Regions from separate parts of the Streptomyces sp. NPDC093064 genome, predicted to be linked through region 2. Evidence: riboswitches for the same ligand, from Rfam matches in the RefSeq annotation. Region 2 holds a riboswitch; each other region holds the start of a gene.

The links. A riboswitch is a leader RNA that binds a small molecule or an ion and turns the genes downstream of it on or off. The one in region 2 is predicted to bind cobalamin.
Positions count from the first base shown of each region.
Region 1: linked by a shared signal. The riboswitch ahead of ACIQFZ_RS05760 (ABC transporter substrate-binding protein) and the one ahead of ACIQFZ_RS20295 (cobalamin biosynthesis protein) in region 2 are both predicted to bind cobalamin.
Region 3: linked by a shared signal. The riboswitch ahead of ACIQFZ_RS20620 (CbtB-domain containing protein) and the one ahead of ACIQFZ_RS20295 (cobalamin biosynthesis protein) in region 2 are both predicted to bind cobalamin.
Region 4: linked by a shared signal. The riboswitch ahead of ACIQFZ_RS08195 ((2Fe-2S) ferredoxin domain-containing protein) and the one ahead of ACIQFZ_RS20295 (cobalamin biosynthesis protein) in region 2 are both predicted to bind cobalamin.

Region 1 covers NZ_JBIVPK010000003.1:220,240-225,771, forward strand. Annotated here, with positions in the region: gene ACIQFZ_RS05740 (helix-turn-helix domain-containing protein) at 1-46, shown strand, start outside; gene ACIQFZ_RS05745 (DUF397 domain-containing protein) at 47-280, shown strand; partial or broken gene ACIQFZ_RS05750 (e9imm peptide) at 370-595, opposite strand; gene ACIQFZ_RS05755 (methyltransferase domain-containing protein) at 1,124-2,251, opposite strand; cobalamin riboswitch at 2,341-2,566, shown strand; gene ACIQFZ_RS05760 (ABC transporter substrate-binding protein) at 2,788-3,657, shown strand; gene ACIQFZ_RS05765 (FecCD family ABC transporter permease) at 3,654-4,742, shown strand; gene ACIQFZ_RS05770 (ABC transporter ATP-binding protein) at 4,739-5,532, shown strand, end outside.
Region 2 covers NZ_JBIVPK010000015.1:147,122-152,653, forward strand. Annotated here, with positions in the region: gene cobN (cobaltochelatase subunit CobN) at 1-551, opposite strand, end outside; gene ACIQFZ_RS20290 (cobyric acid synthase) at 548-2,056, opposite strand; gene ACIQFZ_RS20295 (cobalamin biosynthesis protein) at 2,053-2,994, opposite strand; cobalamin riboswitch at 3,094-3,231, opposite strand; gene ACIQFZ_RS20300 (hypothetical protein) at 3,418-3,642, opposite strand; gene ACIQFZ_RS20305 (inorganic phosphate transporter) at 3,676-4,938, opposite strand; gene ACIQFZ_RS20310 (class II aldolase/adducin family protein) at 5,094-5,532, shown strand, end outside.
Region 3 covers NZ_JBIVPK010000016.1:7,304-12,835, forward strand. Annotated here, with positions in the region: gene ACIQFZ_RS20610 (histidine phosphatase family protein) at 1-229, shown strand, start outside; gene ACIQFZ_RS20615 (CbtA family protein) at 286-1,047, opposite strand; gene ACIQFZ_RS20620 (CbtB-domain containing protein) at 1,069-1,287, opposite strand; cobalamin riboswitch at 1,324-1,465, opposite strand; gene ACIQFZ_RS20625 (aminotransferase class V-fold PLP-dependent enzyme) at 1,806-2,918, shown strand; gene ACIQFZ_RS20630 (MFS transporter) at 2,984-4,240, opposite strand; gene ACIQFZ_RS20635 (PLP-dependent cysteine synthase family protein) at 4,237-5,379, opposite strand; gene ACIQFZ_RS20640 (hypothetical protein) at 5,501-5,532, opposite strand, start outside.
Region 4 covers NZ_JBIVPK010000005.1:30,860-36,391, forward strand. Annotated here, with positions in the region: gene ACIQFZ_RS08175 (Scr1 family TA system antitoxin-like transcriptional regulator) at 1-258, shown strand, start outside; gene ACIQFZ_RS08180 (DUF397 domain-containing protein) at 255-437, shown strand; gene ACIQFZ_RS08185 (hypothetical protein) at 634-1,281, opposite strand; gene ACIQFZ_RS08190 (DNA-formamidopyrimidine glycosylase family protein) at 1,574-2,356, shown strand; cobalamin riboswitch at 2,430-2,552, shown strand; gene ACIQFZ_RS08195 ((2Fe-2S) ferredoxin domain-containing protein) at 2,613-3,011, shown strand; gene ACIQFZ_RS08200 (cobalamin-binding protein) at 3,061-3,981, opposite strand; partial or broken gene ACIQFZ_RS08205 (acyl-CoA dehydrogenase family protein) at 4,076-4,255, shown strand; gene ACIQFZ_RS08210 (enoyl-CoA hydratase/isomerase family protein) at 4,252-5,328, shown strand; gene thiI (tRNA uracil 4-sulfurtransferase ThiI) at 5,447-5,532, opposite strand, start outside.

The DNA.
Region 1 (5,532 bases), on a different contig from region 2:
GGAGGCTTCCTCCGCCGTGATCCATCGTGCCCGCAAGGAGTTGTGAATGTCTGTCAGTCCCCGGCCCGCCTCCGAACTCGTCTGGTTCAAGTCGTCGTACAGCGGCGGCAACACGACCGAGTGCCTAGAAGCCGCCTTCACCCCGTCCGGCGTACTCGTGCGGGACTCCAAGCGACCCGAGCAGGCGCACCTCACCATGTCGGCGGAAGCCTGGACGGGCTTCGTCGCTGGTGCACGCTGTACCCGACTTGCCTACGGACACGGCTTTTCGACGCTCTGAGAGAGCGAATCGCGCACCTGGTTACCGCAGCGCCTCGACGCCCGCGCCAAGTGGCGGGAGCCACGTCTGTCGTCTCGCGCAGTGCCGTGTCACAGGGCTATCGGCCGATACACCAAGGCCCACCACCTCGTCGGCCGAGAGTTCTCGCTCCGGCGGCCAGAAGATCAGGTCACTGACGTGCCCAGTTGGACATGCCAGGGTCCTGTCGAGCATGTCCAGCCAGTTGTCCATCTCCTCTTCGGAGGCGTAATCCGCGTCGATGATCCGCTGCACGAGCGCGACGGCCTGAGCCCGGCTCATCTCCCCTGCACCCATTGGGCCCCTCCTCCGACGTCATCCTCAATGAGAAGCGTGATCGGCCTTGATCCCGCACATCGCGCCCCTGTCCGGCGAGGCGCTCTCCCCAACCCTGCTCGGCGAGCAGCAGTTCGGCACCCTCGCCACCGTGAAGCGCACCCGCCATCCTGACCTGACCACCATGCTCTACCGCTGGGACGCCGAGGCCCGCACTGCGTCACGGCCGCCAACCTCGACGGCATCGACAACGCCAAGGTCCGCACCTGGATCCAGACCAAGCTGCCCGCCATGCTCGACAAGGACGGCATGCAGGTCGAAAACCTCGGACTCGGCAAGGTCGCGCTCAGCATGGACACCGCCGGGAACACCGCCGCAATCAGCATCGAGCAGCAGTAGAGACTCGGCGCTTGGGGGATCTTGCCGCGAGCTGTCCGGTCGATCATGTGCGGAGCCGGATGACCAGCGCGGCGGCGGCCCGCCGTACCGACGTGGACGTAGCGCGCTCCGGGGGTGCTCTGATGCCGCTGCTGGGCTGGACCGGCCGGTTCAGGCTACGAGCAGGCGCAGGCCGAGTTCTGCCGCGTCGAGGGCGACGAGGTCGCGGTTGCGCTCGGCCCACCGGCCTGAGGAGAGGTCGTCGCGGAGCTTGTTGACCGCCCGCTGCTCGGCCTCCGGCCCGACTCTGGTCCATACCGACACCGCGCGGCGCACATGTTCGTCCAGGTATGCCTCGGGCCGGCGCCAGTAGGCCTCGAAGAAGCCGTCAGCGCAGTCCCACGGGATGAGCAACGGCTCCGCGCGGCCCCCGATCGCGCGGGTCAGGTCGGCCAGCGGAGGCCAGTCGGCGAGCAGGTCGGCGAATTCAGGCAGGTAGTCGCGGGTGAGCCAGAACCGCTCACCCCAGCCGGTGGCACTCGCGTCGTACGTGAACACCACCACCCGGCGGGCCACGCGCCGCATCTCGCGCAGCCCGGCGACCGGGTCCGGCCAGTGATGAACGGTGCTGACCGCCATCGCGGCGTCGAAGGACTGGTCCTCGAACGGAAGGCTTTCCGCACTGGCGGCCACACACGGCGCCGCGCCCGCGGGACGCTGTGCCCGCATGACCGCCGACGGTTCCACCGCGATCACCTCACGGTCGGGGGGCTCGTAGGAGCCGGTGCCGGCCCCGACGTTCAGTACCGTCCGTGCGTCCCCGAGCGCATCCCAGATCCTCGCGGCGATCCGCAGCTCGGTACGCCGCGTCGCCGGGTACGCGGACCCGATGACTTCGTACAACTGCGCGCCGAACACTTTCAGTTGTTCCTCCGGTGGCGTCCTGATCCCCATGGCCCGTGCCTCCAGTTCCGTGTCGATGGCCGTCACCATGGCGGCAGCGTGGTCGCGCTGTTCCAGCAGCAGGCCGCGCAGCCGGTGCAGGTGCGCGACCGCGTCGGTGGCCGGGTCGTCGACCAGATCCGCGATCTCGCGCAGTCCGAAGCCCAGCCTCCGGTAGGCGAGCACCTCCCGCAGTCGCTCCACGTCGCCCGCCGAGTAGGCCCGGTACCCGGCCGAGGTCCGCGCGGACGGCTGCACGAGGCCGATCTCGTCGTAGTGATGCAGCGTGCGGACGGTCACGTCGGCCAACTCGGCCACACGTCCCACGGTCAGGTGCTCTTCCACGCCACCGACCATGCGGCCTGACGCCACGTGAGGGTCAAGCGCTTCGCTCCCGGTACCGTGCGTTGCGCATGGCGGTGCTCTCCTACGGGACACTCTCGCGGTTGCGTCACCAGCGGCTTGGTAGCGTATGGCTGCCGTGGTGTACGGGAAACCGGTCGGAAGCCGGTGCGGCCCTCGCCACTGTAGCCGCGGAGTTCCGCGGCCCTCGCTGACGGCTCCCGGAGCGGTCAGGGCCACTGGGTGGATCGGGAACGAGCCACCTGGGAAGGTCGGCCTCGGAGCGTTGACGCGGAAGCCAGGAGACCGGTCACGGCGCGACATGTTCCACGAGGGTTTTGGAGAGCATCGTGCCCAGCGGTCCCCTGCGTCCGTTTCGATCTGTACGTTCCATACACGCCGCACGTTTCACACGCCCCGCACGTTCCCCACGCCCCGGCCTCGCCGCTGCCGCGCTCCTGCTCGTCGGTGCGCTCGGCGCCTGTACGGGTGCGCCCGCGGCCGACAAGCCCGCCGCGGCGGCCGGGAGCAGCCGCCCGGCGCCGGTGAGCGTGAGCAGTTGTGGCGTCACCACGACCGTCGCGGCACCGCCGAGCCGGCTGGCCACCCTCAACCAGGGTGCCACCGAAGTGGCGTTGGCCCTCGGTCTGCAGTCCCGGATGGCCGGAACGGCGTTCCTCGACGACGCGGTCCCGACGAAGTGGAAGGCGGCCTACGACGCCGTCCCGGTCCTTTCCAAGGAGTACCCGACCAAGGAGAAGCTCCTCGCGGCGCGTCCGGATTTCCTCTACGCCTCCTACGCCAGCGCGTTCAGCGACAAGGTGGCGGGCACGCGGGCGGATCTGAGCTCCAAGGGCATCGAGTCGTACCTGTCCCCGTTCGGCTGCGCCGACAGCAAGCAGGTGCCGCCGGTCTCCTTCCAGGCGGTGTGGGGCGAAGTGGGCGACATCGCCGAGGTGTTCGGTGTCGCACCGCGCGCCGCCGCCCTCCAGAAGGAGCAGAAGCAGCAGCTTGCCGGCCTCAGGGCCAAGGCGGCGGGCAAGGGCCTGAACGTGCTCTGGTACGACTCGAACACCAAGGCCCCGTTCGTCGGCGCCGGCCACGGCGGACCCCAGCTCGTGCTCGACGCCGTCGGCGCCCACAACGTCTTCGGCACGCTGCCCGGTGGCTGGAAGACCGTGAGCTGGGAGAAGGTGGCGGCGGCGGACCCGGACGTCATCGTGCTCGCGGACGCCGGTTGGGACACCGCACAGGCCAAGATCGACTACTTGGAGCACGACCCGGTGCTCAGCAAGCTCACCGCCGTCCGGCACCGCGCCTTCGTGGTCGTGCCGTTCTCCGAGACCACGCCCGGCGTGCGCCTCGCCGACGGTGCCGCCCGTGTCTCGGCCGGCCTGAGCAAGCTGCGCCCGCATTCATGACGGTGGCGGATCGTCCCGCCGCACGGCCCGCGGGAGCGGGTCGCGCGGCGGCGGGCCTGACCGTTGCCGTGGTCCTGCTGCTGGTCACCGTCCTCCTCGGCCTCGCCGTGGGGTCGGTCCACGAGCCGCCGCACGTCGTCGCCGATGTCGTTCTGCGCCGGCTCGGCCTCGGCAACTCCCCCGTCACGCTGCTGGACGACCAGATCGTCTGGCAGTTGCGGCTGCCCCGGGTTCTGGGAGCCTCCGCGACCGGCGCGGGGCTCGCGGTCTGCGGCGCGGTGCTGCAGACCCTGACAGGGAACGACCTGGCCGACCCCTACCTGCTCGGGATCTCCAACGGCGCCGCCGTCGGCGCGGTCACCGTGATCGTCCTCGGCGTCGGAGCCTCCGGCGCCGCGGCGGTCGGCGCGCTCCCGGCGGCCGCCTTCGCCGGCGCCCTGCTCGCCGTCGTCGTCGTGCTGGCGCTGGCCGCCGCGCGCACCCGGTCCCTGCCGGCCGCGCGGACCGTGCTGGCCGGCATCGCGGTGGGGCAGATCTGCGGCGCGTACACGTCGTTCGTCGTGCTCGTCCTCGGTGACCGCAACGCCGCCCGCGGTGTCATGGAGTGGACGCTGGGCTCGGTGGCCGGGGTGCGGTGGGGCACGGCCCTCTTCCTGACCGCGGTGGCGGTCGTCGGCACGGTGGTCATGGTCGCGGCCGCCCGGGACCTGGACGCGTTCGCGTTCGGCGAGACCGCGGCCCGCTCCTTCGGCGTCCACGTCGAACGCACCCGCTGGGCCCTGGTCGCCACGGCCGCGCTGGTGACCGCGTGCCTGGTCGCCCACACCGGTGTCATCGGGTTCGTCGGCCTGGTCGTGCCGCACGTCGTCCGCCTGGTGTGCGGCCCGCGCCACGCCCTGCTGCTGCCCCTGTCCGCACTCGTCGGCGCGTCCCTGCTGGTGGGCAGTGACATCGTGGCGCGCTCGGTGCTCCCGGACCAGGAGATCCCCGTCGGCGTCGTCACCGCCGGGCTCGGCGCGCCGTTCTTCGCCTGGCTGCTGTGGCGCCGGACAGACGGCGGGTCGGCCGCAGGGGGTCGGCCGTGATCAGCACGAAACCGGTGGGGCTGCGCGCCGAGGGCGTCGGCGTGCGCGTCGACGGCGCCACGCTGCTGACGGACGTGACGCTCGGCTTCACCCCCGGCAGGACGACCGGCCTGCTCGGGCCGAACGGGGCCGGCAAGACGACGCTGCTGCGGGCGCTGGCCGGACTGCGCCGGCCGCAGTCGGGCCGGGTCCTCCTCGACGGCGGCGACCTGTACGCCCTGCCGGCCCGCCGGCGCGCGCGGCGGGTAGCCTTCATGGAACAGCAGGCCGATACCGCACTGCCGCTGACGGCCCGTCAGGTCATTGACCTGGGGCGCACGCCTCACCGCGGCCGGTGGCCCGTTGTGGCGGGCGCCGCGGCCGACCACGAGCGGTCGGTGCTCGCCGGGGCCGTCGCCGCCACCGACGTCGGGCGGCTGCTCGACAGGACCTGGTCGTCTCTTTCCGGCGGCGAGCGCCAGCGGGTCCAGCTGGCGCGGGCCCTGGCACAGGAACCCGGGGTGCTCCTGCTGGACGAGCCCACCAACCACCTGGACCTGCGCTACCAGCTCGGTTTCCTCGAAACCGTACGCGGGCTCGGTATCACCACCGTCGCGGCCCTGCACGACCTCGAACTCGCCGCCGCCTACTGCGACGACGTCACCGTGCTGCTCGACGGCCGCCTGGTGGCCCATGGGCCCGCCTCCGAGGTGCTCACCTCGGCCACGATCGCGCGTGTCTACGGAGTCGACGCGACCGTGGAGCGGCACCCGCGGTACGACAGGCCGCACATCCGGTGGAACGGACTGCT
Region 2 (5,532 bases):
TTGGCGCCGTGCGCCTCGATCGCGTCGCACAGCGTGTCGACGAACGCGCTGTTGCCGCTCAGTTCGTGGGCGCGGTAGAAGAGCACGCCGACGGTCGGGCGGCCGGCCACCAGGGCACGTTCGCCGTGGACGCCGTACTCCGGCATCCGCCGCGGCTCCTCGAAGCCCTCGCCGGTCAGCAGCACCGTGTCGGAGAGGAACCGGGCGAGTTCCGCCAGGTTCTCCGGGCCGCCCTCGACGAGGTACTTCAGCGCCTCCGCCACGACTCCGGCCGGCACCGACGACTCGGCCATCAACTCGGCGTCCGGTACGGCCTCTCCGCCCAGCAGCACGGTCGGCACGCCGGCGGCCTTCAGCGCGGCGAGCCCGTCCTCCCAGGCGCGCTTGCCGCCGAGCAGCCGTACGACGGCGATGTCCGCGCCGTCGAGCAGCCCCGGAAGCTCCTCGTCGACGTCCACACGGGTCGGATTGCCGATCCGGTAGGAGGCGGCCGAGGCTCGGGCGGCGAGCAGATCGGTGTCGGCGGTCGACAACAACAACACTGTGCTCATGCGGGCGCTCCCGGTGGAATGAAAGGCAGTCCTTGCGGCGCGCCCGACTCGATGAGCCGCCAGAGCGCGTCCGTGTCCGCGTGCTGTTCGATCAGGTCGCCGAGCCGGTCGAGCTGCTCCTCGCGCAGCGCGGCGAACGAGGTGTCGGGCGCCGGCACGAAACGGCGCCCGGCGGCGGCCGCCACCTCGCGCAGGAAGGCGCGCCGGAAGCCGTCCGACTCCAGCGAGCCGTGCCAGTGCGTGCCCCAGACGGCCCCGACCCGGCAGCCGTCCAAGAAGGGCTCCCCGCCGGTGACTTCGGCGACCCCGTGGTGGATCTCGTATCCCTCGACCCGCTCGCCGAGGGCTTCGCCCCGCGGCCGGGTGAGGGTCTTCTCGCGGGCGAAGGCGACCCGTACGGGCAGCAGGCCCAGCCCGTCGACGTGTCCGCGCCGGCTCTCCACGTCGTCCTCGATGTGCTCGCCGAGGATCTGGAAGCCGCCGCAGATGCCCAGCACCGGCCGCCCCTCGGCGGCCCTGCTCGCCAGAGCCCGTGCGAGCCCCCGCTCCCGCAGCCATTCCAGCGCCCTGACCGTGCCGCGTGTGCCGGGCACGACGACGAGGTCGGCGTCGGTCAGCTCCTCGGGCCGGTCCACGAACCGCACGACGACGCCCGGTTCGGCGGCGAGCGCGTCCACGTCGGTGAAGTTGGACATCAGCGGCACGGCGCAGACGGCGACCCGCAGCACGTCCTCCCCGACCGGGGGCGCCACGGCGGACTCCCGCACGGCGCCCCGCAGAGACACGCGCAGCCCGTCCTCCTCGTCGATGCCGAGCCCGTGCCGGAACGGCAGCACGCCGTACGTACGCCGGCCGGTGAGCCCGTGCAGCATGTCGAGCCCGGGTTCGAGCAGCGAGACGTCCCCGCGGAACTTGTTGACGAGGAACCCGGCGACGAGTTCCTGGTCCTCCGGCGACAGCAGCGCGAGCGTGCCGTAGAAGGAGGCGAAGACGCCACCGCGGTCGATGTCGCCGACGACGAGCACGGGCAGCCGCGCGCCGCGCGCGATCCCCATGTTGACGATGTCGGTCCGGCGCAGGTTGATCTCCGCCGGGCTGCCCGCCCCCTCGCAGATCACCGCGTCGTACGTGCTCCGCAGCTCGGCGAGGCAGTCCAGCACGGTGCCGAGGAGCTTCTGCTGCCGCCCGCCGTGGTAGCCGCGCGCGCTCAACTCGCCCACCGGTTTGCCCAGCAGGACGACCTGGCTGCTCTGCTCGCCGCCCGGCTTGAGCAGCACCGGGTTCATCAGCGCGGTCGGCTCGATGCGGCAAGCCTGGGCCTGCATGGCCTGCGCCCGCCCGATCTCGGCGCCCTCCCGGGTGACGAACGAGTTGAGGGACATGTTCTGCGCCTTGAAGGGGGCGACCTTCACGCCCTGGCGCACCAGCCACCGGCAGATCCCGGCGGTGACGACGCTCTTCCCGGCGTCGGAGGTGGTGCCGGCGACGAGCAGACCGCCACTCATGACGTCCGTCCTCTCTTCAACAGCCGTACGCCCGCGCACACGCCGAGCGCGAGCCAGCCCACGCGGCGGGAGAGCCGTACCGCGCGCTCGATGTCACCCGGCCGGACGGCGCGTCCGGCGCCGTTGAGCACCGGGCGGTGCTCAACACGCCCGGCGTACGAGAGCGTGCCGCCCAGCCGCACCCCGAGCGCCCCCGCGAACGCGGCTTCCACCGGACCGGCGTTGGGGCTCGGATGCTTCCCGGCGTCGGCGCGCCAGGCCCGTACGGCACCGCGCGGGTCGTCGCCCGCGACGGCCGCCAGGGCGGCGGTGAGCCGTGCCCCCGGCCATCCGGCGAGGTCGTCGAGCCGGGCCGAGGCCCAGCCGTAGCGGCGGTACCGGGGGGACTTGTGCCCGACCATGGCGTCCAGGGTGTTGACCGCGCGGAAACCGAGGAGGCCCGGCACACCGGCGGCGGCGCCCCACACCAGCGCGCCCACCACCGCGTCGGACGTGTTCTCGGCGACGGACTCGACGACGGCCCGGGCGATCCCGTCGGCGTCCAGCGCCTGCGGATCACGCCCGCACAGATGCGGCAGCCGCGCCCGGGCGTCCTCGACGTCCCCGGCCCCCAGCGCGCGCCCGATCTCCCGCGCCTCACGGGCGAGGGAGGTCCCGCCGACGACGGCCCAGGTGGCTGCGGCGGTCAGCGCGACGGACGCGGTACGGGAGGAACGCGCGGCGGACACGGCCAGCGCGGCCGACGACACGACGCCCCCCACGCACACGGCGGTGTGCAGGGCGCCCCAGCCGCGGTGATCCCGCCACAGCGCGCGTTCCACGGCACCCGCGGCCCGTCCGAACACGGCGACGGGATGCCCGCGGCGCGGATCGCCGAGGATCAGGTCACCGAGGAGGCCGGCGGCGGCGCCGTACGCGAAGTCGCGATCGGCACCCATCGGGTCAGCCGGTCGTGCGGTCGGTCGGACAGACGCTGGTGAACCTTGGTCGGCAGCCGCGCATGGCGATATGTGTCCTCACTCAGGGTGTCCACGCCCTGGTTCGACGAGACCGGCGGCGAGAGTTCCTGACTCCCGGGGAAGTTCTTCCCCGGTCACAGTGGCGGGACCGCGCCGGATTCGCACCGGACTTCCTCTCCTGCCGCCGTACTTGGCTCCGGCAGTCCACCACGCACCGCGAACACCCGTCAACCTGCCGTTGACCTGCGCGGGGGTACTGAGATGAGGCCCACACCGCGGGCACCGGGGACCAGAAGACCCGCCCTTCCCGGGCCGCCGTGGGGACGGCCCGGGAAGGGCGGGTGACGTGAGGGGGCGGGACCCGGACCCGAACCCGGTTGCCAGGGTCCGGGCCGCGCCGGGCTATGCCACGATCAGGTAGATCCCGTAGGCCACGGCGGCGGCGCACGCGGCGAAGCAGGCGTAGGCGCCGGTGACCGCGAGGGTCCCGCCGCCGTGGCCCGCGGCGACGGCCCGCTCGCGGCGGGAGAGGCCGGCGATGCCGAGGGTGAACAGGGCCACGAGGCCCACTGCGACGCCGAGGCTGACGCCGAAGACGGAGCCGAGGGCCACCCAGTCGATCTTCATGGTGCTTCTCTTCCTTCTGCCTGTGGCGCGGGCTCAGACGGCGGCGGCCGGCGGGGTCGCCACGGACGCGGGATCACCGGCGGGCGCGGAGGCCTGCGCGGGGATCGTGGCCGTGAGCTCTTCGGTCACCGGGGAGGCCGGGGGCGGGGTGACGGCGGCGATGGCCTGGGTGACCACGCCGGCCGGCTCCTCGGTCTCGTTGACGTTGGTGTGGTCGACGACCTCGCGGCGGGAGATCTTCCAGATGGCGGCGCTGGAGGCCACCAGGAACGCGGCGACGAGCCAGGTGCCCCAGTCGCCGAGGCGCGTCACCGCCTCCGCGCCGGCCGCGACCAGGGCCGCGGCGGGCAGCGTGAGGGCCCAGGCGACGGCCATGCGGGTCGCGGTGGACCAGCGGACCACGCCGCCCTTGCGGCCCAGGCCCGCGCCCATCACCGAACCGGAGACGACGTGCGTGGTGGAGAGGGAGAAGCCGAGGTGGGAGGAGGCCAGGATGGCGGTGGCCGCGCTGGTCTGCGCGGCGAAGCCCTGCTGCGGCTGGAGGTCGGTCAGGCCCTTGCCCATGGTGCGGATGATGCGCCAGCCGCCGATGTAGGTGCCGAGCGCGATGGCCAGGCCCGCCGAGAGGATGACCCAGGTGGGAGGGTTGGACCCGGGGGAGAGGGCGCCGCCGGCGATCAGGGCGAGGGTGATGACGCCCATCGTCTTCTGCGCGTCGTTGGTGCCGTGGGCCAGCGAGACCAGGCCCGCGGAGGCGATCTGCCCGGCGCGGTGGCCCTTCTCGGCCGCCTTGCCGTTCGAATGCGACTTACGGCCGATGCCGTACGACAGCCGGGTCGAGACCAGCGCGGCGAGACCCGCGACGACCGGGGCGGCGACCGCCGGGATGAGGACCTTGGTGAGCAGGACACCGCCGTGCACGGCGCTGAAGCCGGCCGAGGCGATGGTGGCGCCGATCAGACCGCCCATGAGGGCGTGCGAGGAACTGGAGGGGAGTCCGACCAGCCAGGTCAGCAGGTTCCAGAGGATCGCGCCCACCAGGGCGGCGAAGATGACTTCGGGACGGATGCCGTTCTCGTCGACGAGACCCTTGGAGATCGTGTTGGCGACCTCCACGGACAGGAAGGCGCCCACCAGGTTCAGCACGGCGGACATGGCCACCGCGACCTTGGGCTTGAGCGCACCGGTGGAGATGGTCGTGGCCATCGCGTTTGCGGTGTCGTGGAAACCGTTCGTGAAATCGAACGCGAGTGCGGTGATCACCACTATCGCGAGGATCAGCGAGAAGCTTTCCATTTACCCAGGCAATCGTTCGAGCGTCATTGGCGCGTTGAACGTAGGTAACCCGGGTGAACGGAAGATGAACTGAGTCGGTCATCGGGGTGTCCGTTCCCGGGGTCCGATGAGGAGAGAGCGGTCGCTCGCGGAAGGTGTCCTGGCAGGATCGGCACATGACCGAACTCGGAGAGACGGCCCGCGCCTGGCGGGCGCTGGTCGCGGCGGCCCGCCGCACGGTGTCCGACGGACTGGTCGTCGGCACCTCCGGCAACGTGTCCGTACGCGTGGGCGACACCGTGCTGGTCACCCCCTCGGGCGTCCCCTACGACCGGCTCACGGACGACGACGTCACCGGCGTCGGCCTGGACGGCCGGCAGGTGCTCGGCACACTGGTGCCGACCAGCGAACTGCCCATGCACCTCGCGGTCTACCGCGGTACCGACGCGGGCGCCGTCGTCCACACCCACGCCGTGCACGCGACGGCCGTCTCGACCCTCGTCACCGAACTCCCGCTGATCCACTACATGGCCGGCGCGCTCGGCGGGCCCGTCCGCGTGGCCCCGTACGCCACGTACGGCACCGAGGAACTGGCCGGGAACATGCTGCGCGCCC
Region 3 (5,532 bases), on a different contig from region 2:
GGACGCGTGCGAGCGGGTCGGGCTCTGGCTGGACAGCGCGCGGGACACCGACGGCCGTACGCTCGCGGTGGTCGAGCCGGAGGTCGTACGGGCCGCGGTCGTCCATGTACTGGGCGTGCCCGCGGCCGGCTTCTGGCGGCTGGACGTACCGCCTTTGACGGCAACGGAGTTCAGTGGTCGGGCCGGCCGCTGGAATCTGCGGCTCGGACAGCCGCTGGCGGCGCCCTGAGGAACGCCACAGGGCCCCCGGACGGATCCGAAGGGCCCTGTCGTGTGCCGAAGCGATCAGTGCGCGGCCGACACCGCCTGCCCGGACGCAGCGGTCGCGGGCCTGGGGTTCAGCAGCCGCTGGGCCAACTCACCGAACAGCAGCCCGAATCCGCCCCACAGGACGGTCTGCATGGCCAGGGCGGAGAGCCGGAACCGCCACAGCAGGGTGGCCGGGAAGTCCGCCGGCACCTCGTTCACAACCGGCAGGAAGGCGTACGCCAGCCCGATCACCACGGCGAAGGCGGCCACCGCGGCCACCGTCGCGTACCACGTGCCCAGCGTGGGCGCGAGGCGCTTGCCCAGGATCGTGGCGGCGATCGCGAGGAGGATGCTGAGCAGCATCATCAGGAAGTACAGGGTCGTGCGCTTGCCGATGGTGTCTTCCTGGCCGACCGCGGGCGGGTTGGCCGGGTACTTCAGGAACGGCACGACGTACACGGCCAGCAGCGCGCAGCCGGACAGCAGCAGCGCGGTCGCTCGCGGGGAGAAGCGGCCCACGCGGCCCAGCGCGAAGCAGAAGGCGAGCGCGGCGATACCGCCGAAGGCGACCCCGTAGACCAGGACGCCGGTGGCGAGACCGGCGGTGGACTGAAGGGAACGGGAGACGACTTCCACCTCGTCATGAGAGTGGGAGTGGGAGTGCGCCTCCTCGAGGCCGATCGCCTTGTCGACGAACGGCTCCCCGAGGAAGTAGGCGGCGACCAGGGCGAGCACACCGGCGGCGAGACCGGCGAGCATGCCCCGCACCAGAAGGTTTCTTACCGTTGCGGAGTTCATGAGCGTGCGGCGTCCCTCGCCTCAGTGGCAGGGGAAGCCGAGCAGGTGGCGGGCGTCGTGCACCCACTCGTGGACGTCCGTGCCGCTGAACACGGAGGTGGCGCCCTGCTCGGCGCCGACGAAGTAGAGCAGGACCAGCATGAGAACGCCGAAGAAGACCGCCCAGGGAGCTATCGCCTTCAGCGGCAGCGTGGCGGGAACGGCGGGGGTGGCAGTCGGCTGAGCGACGGTCTGCGCCATGGCAGAACCTCCTCTGGGAGTTCGCGTCCCATCTCGGTGGTGCACAGGACGACAGCCACGGGTCTGACTCACGAACATCCCTGGGGTGTTCGCATACAGTGGCGCGACCGTGCCGGATTCCCACCGGCTTCCGTCGTGCCGTCGTCGATATCGGACAGACGGTATCGCGTACCGCGCGCCCGGCCAAGACCGCAACCACGGACGTGATCTTCTCCACCAGCCGTACTCCGCGGAACTGGCGGAGGCCCTTTTCGACCCTGGAGCGTCAACGCCGTGTAGGCGGCCTCCGCGCGGCGGGAGCCCGGAGTGTCCGCCGGGGCGTTGCCGAGGAAGCCGTGCGTGGTGCCGGCAACGGCCCGACAGAGCGCTCCGGTGCTGTGGCAAGATGCGCTGGCATGCTCTGACCAGCTGAGACCCGTGGGACGGCGCACGCTGCTGCCCCGCCGTCCGGCGCACCCGCAGGCACTCCACCCGCCGCGCCACTCGATCCGCACGCACCACCCGGAGGGACGAGCCCCGTGCTCACGTCGTACGCCGCCCACTTCGACACACCCGCCGGGTACCTGGACTTCGCACGCTTCGGGCCGCCCTCCCGGGACGCCGTCACCGCCACCGCGCGCGCCCTGGAGGCGTCCGCCCGCGCCGACCACACCACCGTGGACACCCTGATGCGCGCGGAGGAGACCGCGCGGGACACGGCCGCCCGCCTCGCCGGCACCGACGCCCGGCACACGGTGCTCCTCCCGAACGCGTCCACCGGACTGTTCCACGCCGCGCTCGGTATCCGAGAGGGCGTGGTCCTCGCGCCACGCACCGACTTCCCGGCCAACCACTACCCGTGGCGCCGCTCCGCGGACCTGGGCCGGGCCACGCCGCGCTGGATCGACCCCGCGCCCGGCTCCGGAGTCACCCCCGACCTGGTCCGCGCCGCGCTGACCGACGACGTCGTGGCCGTGTCGGTCAGCGCCGTGGACTTCCGCACCGGGTTCCGTGCCGACCTGGCGGCGCTGCGCGAGGCGATCGGACCCGACCGGCTGCTGATCGTGGACGCCATCCAGGCGTTCGGTGTCGCCTCGCTGCCCTGGGACGCCGCCGACGTGGTGGTCGCGGGCGGCCAGAAATGGCTGCGCGCCGGATGGTCGACCGGCTTCGCCACGCTGTCCGACCGCGCCCTGGAATCCCTGGAGCCGGTCCTCACCGGCTGGACGGGTGTCGAGGAGGTCGGCCTCTTCGACGGAGCCGAGCACCCGCCCGCCCCGGACGCACGACGGTGGTCGATCACCAATCTGAGCCCGGTGACGGCCGCCGCGTTCGCGGCCGCGCTGGACCTCGTCGAGCGGCACACCGTCGCCGCGATCGAAGCCGCGATCGCCGTACGGATCGCCGAACTCACCGAGGTCGTCGAGGCGTGCGGCGGCCGCGTCCTCTCCCCCGCCGACAAGGCGCGGCGCGCGGGCATCCTCTCCTTCACCGTGCCGGACCACGATCCGTCCCTCGTCGCCAAGGCGCTGCACGCCGAAGGCGTCACCGCGACCGTGCGCACCGACTCGCTCAGGCTCTCCCCGCACGCCTCGACCCCGCCGGAGGTGGCCGGACGGGTCGCCACCGCACTGTCGTCCCTGGGGAGTTGACCCTGGGGAGTTGACCCCGCGGGTCGGCGACACCTCGAACCCGCGGGCCGGCGATCTCCTTTCCGTCAGGCGGGGGCGGGCTCGGGCTCTGCCTGGGTGGTGAGCCGCCCGGCACGGGCGAGCGCCGCGACCGAGGCGGCGCACACGAGTCCGGTGGCGGTCAGGGCCGTCCAGGTCATCCAGAGGGCATGGTGGCGCTGGGCGAAGTCCCACAGTGCGCCGGTGACCAGGTTGCCCAGGGTGATGCCCAGGCCGGAGACGGTGTGGTAAAGCCCGTAGTAGGTGGCGACCAGGCGGTTGCCCGACAGGGCGACGACGGTGTCCATCTCGAACGGGTAGACCACGGCGGAACCCACCGCGAGCAGGACCACCGCGGCCACCAGCGAGACCAGCGCGGCCCCCGAGGAGCCGCGCGGGGCGAGCGCGAGCGGCAGGAAGGCCAGCCCCATCACGGCCAGTCCCCGCACCAGCGCCTGGCTGGGTTGCCACCGCTGTTTGGCCCAGCCGGTCAGGCGCAGTTGGCCGATGACGGCCACCGCAGCGGAGACGATGAAGAGCCCGCTGGTGACCGCCGTGCCGTTCGCCCCCAGGGCATCCGCCGCCGCCAGCGGAAGGGCCAGGTACACCTGGAAGGTGAGCACGTAGGAGCCGATCATGGCGGTGGCGAAGAGCAGGAAGGGGCGGTTGGACACGACCGTCCGCCACTGCGCGAGCACGCTCTCCCGCCGGGCCGTGTCCGCCGTGTGGCCGCGCCGGGCGGGCAGGGCGCGCCACTGCAGCACGGTGAGTACGGCGAAGATGCCGGCCGCGGTCGTGCACACGAGGCGGAAGTCGGCGGCGAGCAGGGCGAGCCCGACGAGTGGGCCGAGCAGCATGCCGGCCTGGTAGAAGACGTTGAAGGCGGCGAAGGCGTCCACGCGCCGTTCGCCCGCCTCGACGGCGAGGTAGGCGCGGACGGCGGGGTTGAACAGGGCGCCGGCGAAGCCGGTGGCGGCGGAGGCGGCGATCAGGGCGGGGAGGTTGTCGACCCAGCCGAGCAGGCCGAAGCCGGCGGTGCGCAGCAGGCAGCCGGCCATGATGGGGATTTTGTAGCCGAGTCGGTCGGCGAGCGTGCCGCCGATGAGGAACATGCCCTGCTGGGAGAAGTTGCGCACGCCCAGCACGAGCCCGACGGCCCAGGCGGCGAGGCCGAGTCCGTCGGACAGATGGGCGGCGAGGTAGGGCATGAGCATGTAGAAGGCGAGGTTGATGGCGAACTGGTTGGCCATCAACAGCCGTGCGGCGGGCGGGAAGGAGCGGGTCTGCCGCCACAGGCCCTTCACCGCCCCGCCCTCGCGAGTTCCGGCGCACCGCCGCCGAGGGCGAGCGGGTCGACGACACGGGTGCAGCGGGTCCAGCGGGACACGGTCCGTTCGCCCGGATCACCGATCTCTTCCGGGTCGTCGGCGGGCAGGTGGCCGAGGAGGCCGTGCTCCCGGCAGTACGCGTCGTCGAAGACGGTGCCGACATAGCGTTGCGGGCCGTCGGGGAAGACCGCGACGATCCGTTCCTCGGCGGGCAGGGTGCGGGCCAGCCAGCGGGCGACGAGGGCGACGGCGCCGACGCTCCAGCCGCCGGTGGCGTAGTGGTCGCGGGCCAGGAGGCGCGCCGCCCACACCGCCTCGGGGGCGGCGACCCAGTGGACCTCGTCGAACAGGTCGTAGGCGACGTTGCGGGGGTGGATGCTGGAGCCGAGTCCGCGCATCAGACGGGGCGCGGCGGGCTGCCCGAAGATCGTCGAGCCGGTGGTGTCCACCCCGGCCACGCGCAGCGCCGGAAAGAAGCCGCGCAGTACGGAGCCGATGCCGGCGGAGTGGCCGCCGGTGCCGACGGAGACGACGAGGGTGTCGATGCGGCCGAGCTGGGCGACGAGTTCGTGGGCGAGCGGGGCGTAGGCGGCGACGTTGTCGGGGTTGTCGTACTGGTCGGGGCACCACGCGTCCGGGTGGGCGGCGAGCAGTTCCCCGACCCGGTGGCGACGGGCCTCCTGCCAGCCGCCGACCGGGTGCGGGGTGGTGACGACGTCGACTTCGGAGCCGTAGGCCGTGAGCAGGCCGGTCATCAGTGGTTCGATCGCCGGGTCGGTGACGACGGTGACGGGGTGTCCGAAGGCGGCGCCCGCGAGGGCCAGCCCGAGACCGAGGGTGCCGGAGGTCGACTCCACGATCCGGGCGCCGGGCAGCAGCCGGCCACGTTCACGGGCGGCTCGGACCATGTACAGGGCGGTGCGGTCCTTGATGCCGCCGGGGTTGTGGCCTTCGAGCTTGGCCCAGAAGCCGCGCCCGGCGGCGGTGAAGGGCTCGCCGATCCACAGCACGGGGGTGTCGCCGACCAGTCCGGCGGGCGTGCGCATGGGGCGTTTGGTGTCGGCCAGGAGCTGGGCCGGGCAGGCGGGGACGGAGGTACGGATGGGATGGTTCATGGCGTGCTTCTCCTGCGGCCGGGGCCGTGAACGGCCGCCGGTCGTGTGGGGGCGGGAAGAGGGCGGGGCCGATCGGCTGCCGTTTCCTCGTGTCAGGGACGGGGCTCGGCAGCGGGGCCGATCAGGTCCGCCACACGCCGAAGAGGGCTCGCG
Region 4 (5,532 bases), on a different contig from region 2:
ACGAAACTGTGGAACGTGGAGCTGCAGATCATGCCGCAGAGGCAGCCGCACCACGCGGGTACGGACGGACCCATGCGACTCCTGGAGACCCCGGAACGTCAGTGGTTGGGGTACTCGGAGGGGCAGAAGACCGGACAGTTGGTCTCCGACCGAGAAGCGGCGAGCGTCATGCAGATGCGGTATGCCAAGATGCGCTCGCAGGCCCTGTCCCCAGTGGACTCGGCGGAGTTGTTGCAGCGGATGAGAGGGGCTCTATGAACACCGCCGGTGAACTGGACTGGTTCAAGAGCAGCTATAGCGGATCCGAAGGTGACGACTGCGTGGAAGTCGCACACGCTCCCGGAGCCGTGCACGTACGCGACTCCAAGCAGAGCGACGGGCCGCGATTCGAGGTCGCCTCCTCGACATGGGCGGATTTCCTCGGTCTCGTGGTGTAGTGCGACGAGTCAGGACGCCGGAGGCGGACTGCATCAGACGACGAGCGGGGTTCGGTGGATGCGCTGCTGAACCCCTGGGTGTTGGCCCTGCTCGGCATCGGCGTGGCCATGTTGATCTGGGCTGCCCTGGCGGGAACGGTGACCCGGCCCCGCTCTTGGCCGAGGATCAGCCCAGGGTCCGGGCGAGGATGCGTGTCTACCCCGAGGCCGGCCGTTTGGGACGGATGATGACCTCGCTGCCCAGGGGACTGTAACCAGCCGCGAGGAAAGCTCGAAGGGATCGAGCGTTGCCTGGGGCGACAGCGGCGAAAACCGGCTCACCGGTGGGGAGCAGGGTGAGCGCGTCACGCAGCAGGGAGCGACCGAGCCCAGCCGCACTGCTACCAGGGTCGTTGAGTTCGATGCTCATCTCGCGCCGTCCAGCCAGGCCACCGGCCAGTGTGACAAGGCCGCGTTCATCTCCGTAGACACGGACGTCGGTACGCAGAGCCTGAGCATGACGAACGCGTGGGTGGTCATCGACATCGAGACGTTCAGGCAGGCGGCGAGGGGCCGGCGCGCCACGCGCAACGAGTGTCGCGTCGACACTGTCGATCCACCCCTCGCGACCTGCGAGGTAGCGCAGGAAATCAGGAGCCATTGAAGCCCCGTAACCGTCGGGTCCTTGAGCCTGGATGTCGGAAGTGAACAGGGCGGTGGCGACCACGGCGTGCCCGGTGAAGGCGACCGAGCACTCCAGCCCACCCGGCAGAGGCGGAAGAACTGTTACGCGGCCGTCTGCAGGCGGGAAGCGTCCGTCGGCAGCATCGAGGAACATGCCCAGCAGCGGGTGAGACTCGGCCATGACGGTCCACCCTACGAGGGGTTGTTCGTCGTGGCAGCCACACCCGTTGGGTGAAGCGCCGGTAGGCCGTGGGCCGGGTCGGCCCAAAAGCAGCGATGGCTCAGTAGTCGCCCAGGAGCGTCCGCACCCTCCGCGGGTGTCCCGGTCGAGCCGTCCGTCAAACCGGCGAGCGTCCGATCGGAGGCATGACGCCCCGAAGCAGAGTGCCGAGCGCGTGGGCTCGCCCTCCACGGGTACTCGTCACCGCGTGTGGCGGCCTGACGACCGCACGACGAAGAGCCGGGACGAACGCATGCCCGAACTGCCGGATGTCGAGGGATTCCGCGAGGTGCTGATGACCTGCGGCCGGCGCCGGTGTGTCACGGACGTCGAGGTGCGGGACGCAGGGGTTCTGCGCGGCGTCAGCGCGCAGCGGCTGCGGAGGGAGCTGGTGGGCAGGCGTCTGGGGGAGGCGTGGCGGCACGGAAAGTGGTTGTTCGTGCCGACGGACGACGGTGGTCCCACTCTTGTCTGGCACTTCGGCATGACGGGGTCGCTGCGGTGCTGTTCCCCGGACGAACCGATCGAGGCGCACGACCGCGTCCTGCTGACGATCGACGGCTCCCGACACCTCCGCTATCGCGACCAACGCAAGCTGCATGGCGTGCGGTTGGCCGACGACACGGAGATCGAACGGATCACGGACGGTCTCGGTCCCGACGCCCTCACCGTGCGCGCACCGGAATTCAGGGAGCTGCTCTCGGGACGACGGCGCGCCGTCAAGAGCGCGCTGATGGACCAGTCCGTGATCGCGGGTCTCGGGAACCTCCTGTCCGACGAGATCCTCTGGCGGGCCGGTGTCCCTCCGCGGACTCCCGCGCGGGACCTGAGCGAGACCGAGATCCGGCGTGTCCATGCGGGGATGGGCCGGGTCCTTGAGACGTCCGTGGTCGCCGGGTGCGTGCCGCCGAGGCGCTCCTGGCTCACCGGGCACAGGGACGACAGCGAGCCGATGTGTCCTCGCTGCGGGTGGCCTCTGTGCTCGAACCGCGTCGGCGGGCGCCGCACGGTCTGGTGCCCGCAGTGCCAGAAATGAACGAAGCGGGCCGTTCTCAAGTGAGCCGACAGCAAGTGGGATGATGATCGGCGACATAAGGCGACGGCGGTCCGAGGAAGCCGGTGAGAATCCGGCGCGGTCCCGCCACTGTGACCGGTGAGCGAGTTCCGGAAGGCCACTGCCCCGCCCGGGGTGGGAAGGCGGGACGAGTGAAGACCCGGGAGCCAGGAGACTCACGCGGTCGCCTCCTCGAGCGACACCGGGGCGGATCTCCCCGGGAGGGGAGTGGTGCGGCGTGCCCGAGAGGCCGACGGACGAGGCACCGGGCGGTGCCGTGACGGGGAGCGGTTCGGTGCCGTGCCGGGTCGTCGTGTGCCGGGACTGCTGCTGCGGCAGCCCCAAGGTGACCGGGGTCGATCACGCGGCGCAGACCGCGCGGCTGCGAGCGGAGGTGCCGGTGCGCATCTCCGACTGCCTCGACGTGTGCGAGCAGGCGAACGTCATCGTGGTCCAGCCGTCCACCGCGGGCCGGGCCGCCGGTGCGCGGCCGGTCTGGCTCGGACTCGTCAACGATGCGGACGCGACCGAGGACATCGTCGCCTGGGTGCGCGCCGGAGGCCCGGGCGTGGCTCCCCTGCCGGACATCCTCGACCTTTACGCCATCACACCGCCACGACGTGCCACGGATTCCTGAGGCCCGCACGCGCGAGGAGGCCCGGACGCGTGAGGAGGCCGGCCCGTCGTCACCGGCCGGGGAACGGGCGGGCCTCGGCCGATGTGACCGCCTCGCCGGCCGGCACACCGTGCAGGACCTGGGCGAGCACCTCCGCGCCGCGCACCACGCGGGGGCCCGGCCGGTTGAAGTAGGACGGCCCGTCCAGCACCCAGACGCGGCCGGACCGAACGGCGGGCAGATCCGTCCAGCCGGGCAGCCCGGTGAGCAACGCGGCTTCCCACAGGGTGCGTTCAGGTGGGAAGCCGCACGGCAGGACGAGGACCACGTCCGGCTGTGCGTGGCGCACCGCCTCCCAGGTCATCGGCTTGGTGTGCTCGCCGGGCGCGGCGAGGAGAGGCTCACCGCCGGCGGTGGTGATCTGCTCGGGCACCCAGTGCCCGGCGGGCCACAGCGGGTCGAGCCACTCGATCGCCACGACCCGGGGCCGGCCGAGGCCGGCGACCGCGCCGCGGACCCGGGCGAGGCGCGCCTGCAACTCGCCCCGGCGCCGCTGGGCGCGCTCGCGCACGCCGAGCAGGTCCCCGACTGTGACAAGACAGTCCAGTACGTCGTCGAGCGTGCGCGGCTCCAGGCTGAGGACTCGGGTGCCGGCGTCGAGCAGCCGCACGGTCCGGCTGACCCTTTCGTACGACACCGCGCACACGTCGCACAGGTCCTGGGTGAGCACCACGTCGGGGCGCAGGGCGGCCAGAGCCTTGGTGTCCAGCGTGTACAGCGACGAGCCGGAGTGCGCCGATCCGCCGACGGCGTCGGAGATCTCCCGGCTGGTGAGCGCGTCCTGGTCCAGGTCGGCCCCCGTCACCACAGGCACCGAGGCGACCTCGCGCGGCGGCCAGTCGCACTCGTGGGTACGGCCGGCCAACTGCTCCGACAGGCCGAGTTCGGCGACGATGTCGGTTGCGGCGGGCAGCAAAGAGACGATGCGCATACCTCGACTGTAGGAGGCTCCGGGACCCGCGGACCTCGCGGATCCGCCGATTCCGGCGCCCGGCGTGCAGGGCATGCACGGCGTGATCGCACGAACCGACACCGGCTACTCGGCCGCCGACCGGGTGCTCCAACTGCACGGCGGCTACGGCTACCTCGGCGAGTACGGCCTTGAGAAGATCGTCCGTGACCTGCGCGTCCATCAGATCCTGGAAGGAACCAACGAGATCATGCGTGTCATCGTGGCCCGCGGCCTGACGGAGGCGTTCGGATGACCGCCGCCGAGGAACCCGTCCTGTTCCACACCGACGGACGGGCCGCCCACATCACCCTCAACCGGCCGAAGGCCCTCAACGCCCTCACCCACGAGATGGTGCGCCGCATCGACGCGGCACTGACGGCCTGGGAGCACGACCCGGCCGTGGAGACCGTCGTCGTCACCGGCGCGGGGGAGCGCGGCCTGTGTGCGGGCGGTGACATCCGCGCCATCCACGACGACGTCCGTGACGGGGACGGCACCGCGTCGGCCGCCTTCTGGCGCGACGAGTACCGCCTCAACGCCCGTATCGCCCGCTACCCGAAGCCGTACGTCGCCGTCATGGACGGCATCGTGATGGGCGGCGGCGTCGGCGTCTCCGCGCACGGCAGCGTCCGCATTGTCACCGAGCGCTCGCGGATCGCGATGCCGGAGACCGGCATCGGCTTCGTACCCGACGTCGGCGGCACCCATCTGCTGGCCCTCGCCCCCGGGGAACTGGGCACCCATCTCGCGCTGACCGGTGCGCAGATCGGCGCCGGCGACGCCGTGCTCTGCGGGCTCGCCGACCACTACGTGCCGTCAGCGGCCCTGCCGGCCCTCATCGACGACCTCGCCGGCACGCCCGTACGGGAGGTGCTGGCGCGCCATGCCCGACCGCTGCCGCAAGGGGAGTTGGAGGGGCAGAGGGAATGGATCGACCCCTGCTGTGCCGCCGCGACGGTCGAGGACATCGTGAGCCGGCTGTTCGACCACGGCGAGCCCGCCGCCAAGGAGGCGGCCGAAACCCTGCTCACCAGGTCACCGACCGCCGTGAAGGTCACCCTGGCCGCCGTGCGCCGCGCCCGCCGTCTCGGATCGCTGGAGCCGGTCCTCGACCAGGAGTACCGCGTCTCCTGCGCCGCCCTGAGCAGCCCCGACCTGGTGGAGGGCATCCGGGCCCAGGTCATCGACAAGGACCGCGACCCGCGCTGGTCCCCCGACACCCTCGCCGAGGTGACCGACGCCGACGTGAACCGCTTCTTCGCCCCGCTCGGCGACCGTGAACTGGGCCTCGCCGGCTCTGGCACCACCGCGGAGGCGGCCTGGTGAGGAGGACCGTCGTGTTCCTCGGACTCGGACACATGGGCGCCCCCATGGCCGGGGACCTGGGCCAGGCCGGTCACCGTGCGAGTCGGGTCAAGCCGGCGGTAGCACGTCCACCAACCGCCTAGGCAGGTGCTGGGCAGCTGTCGTCGGCGACCGGGGCCTCCTCGTCCACCCCGGGGTGGAGCACCTGCGCCGAACCGAGCAGCG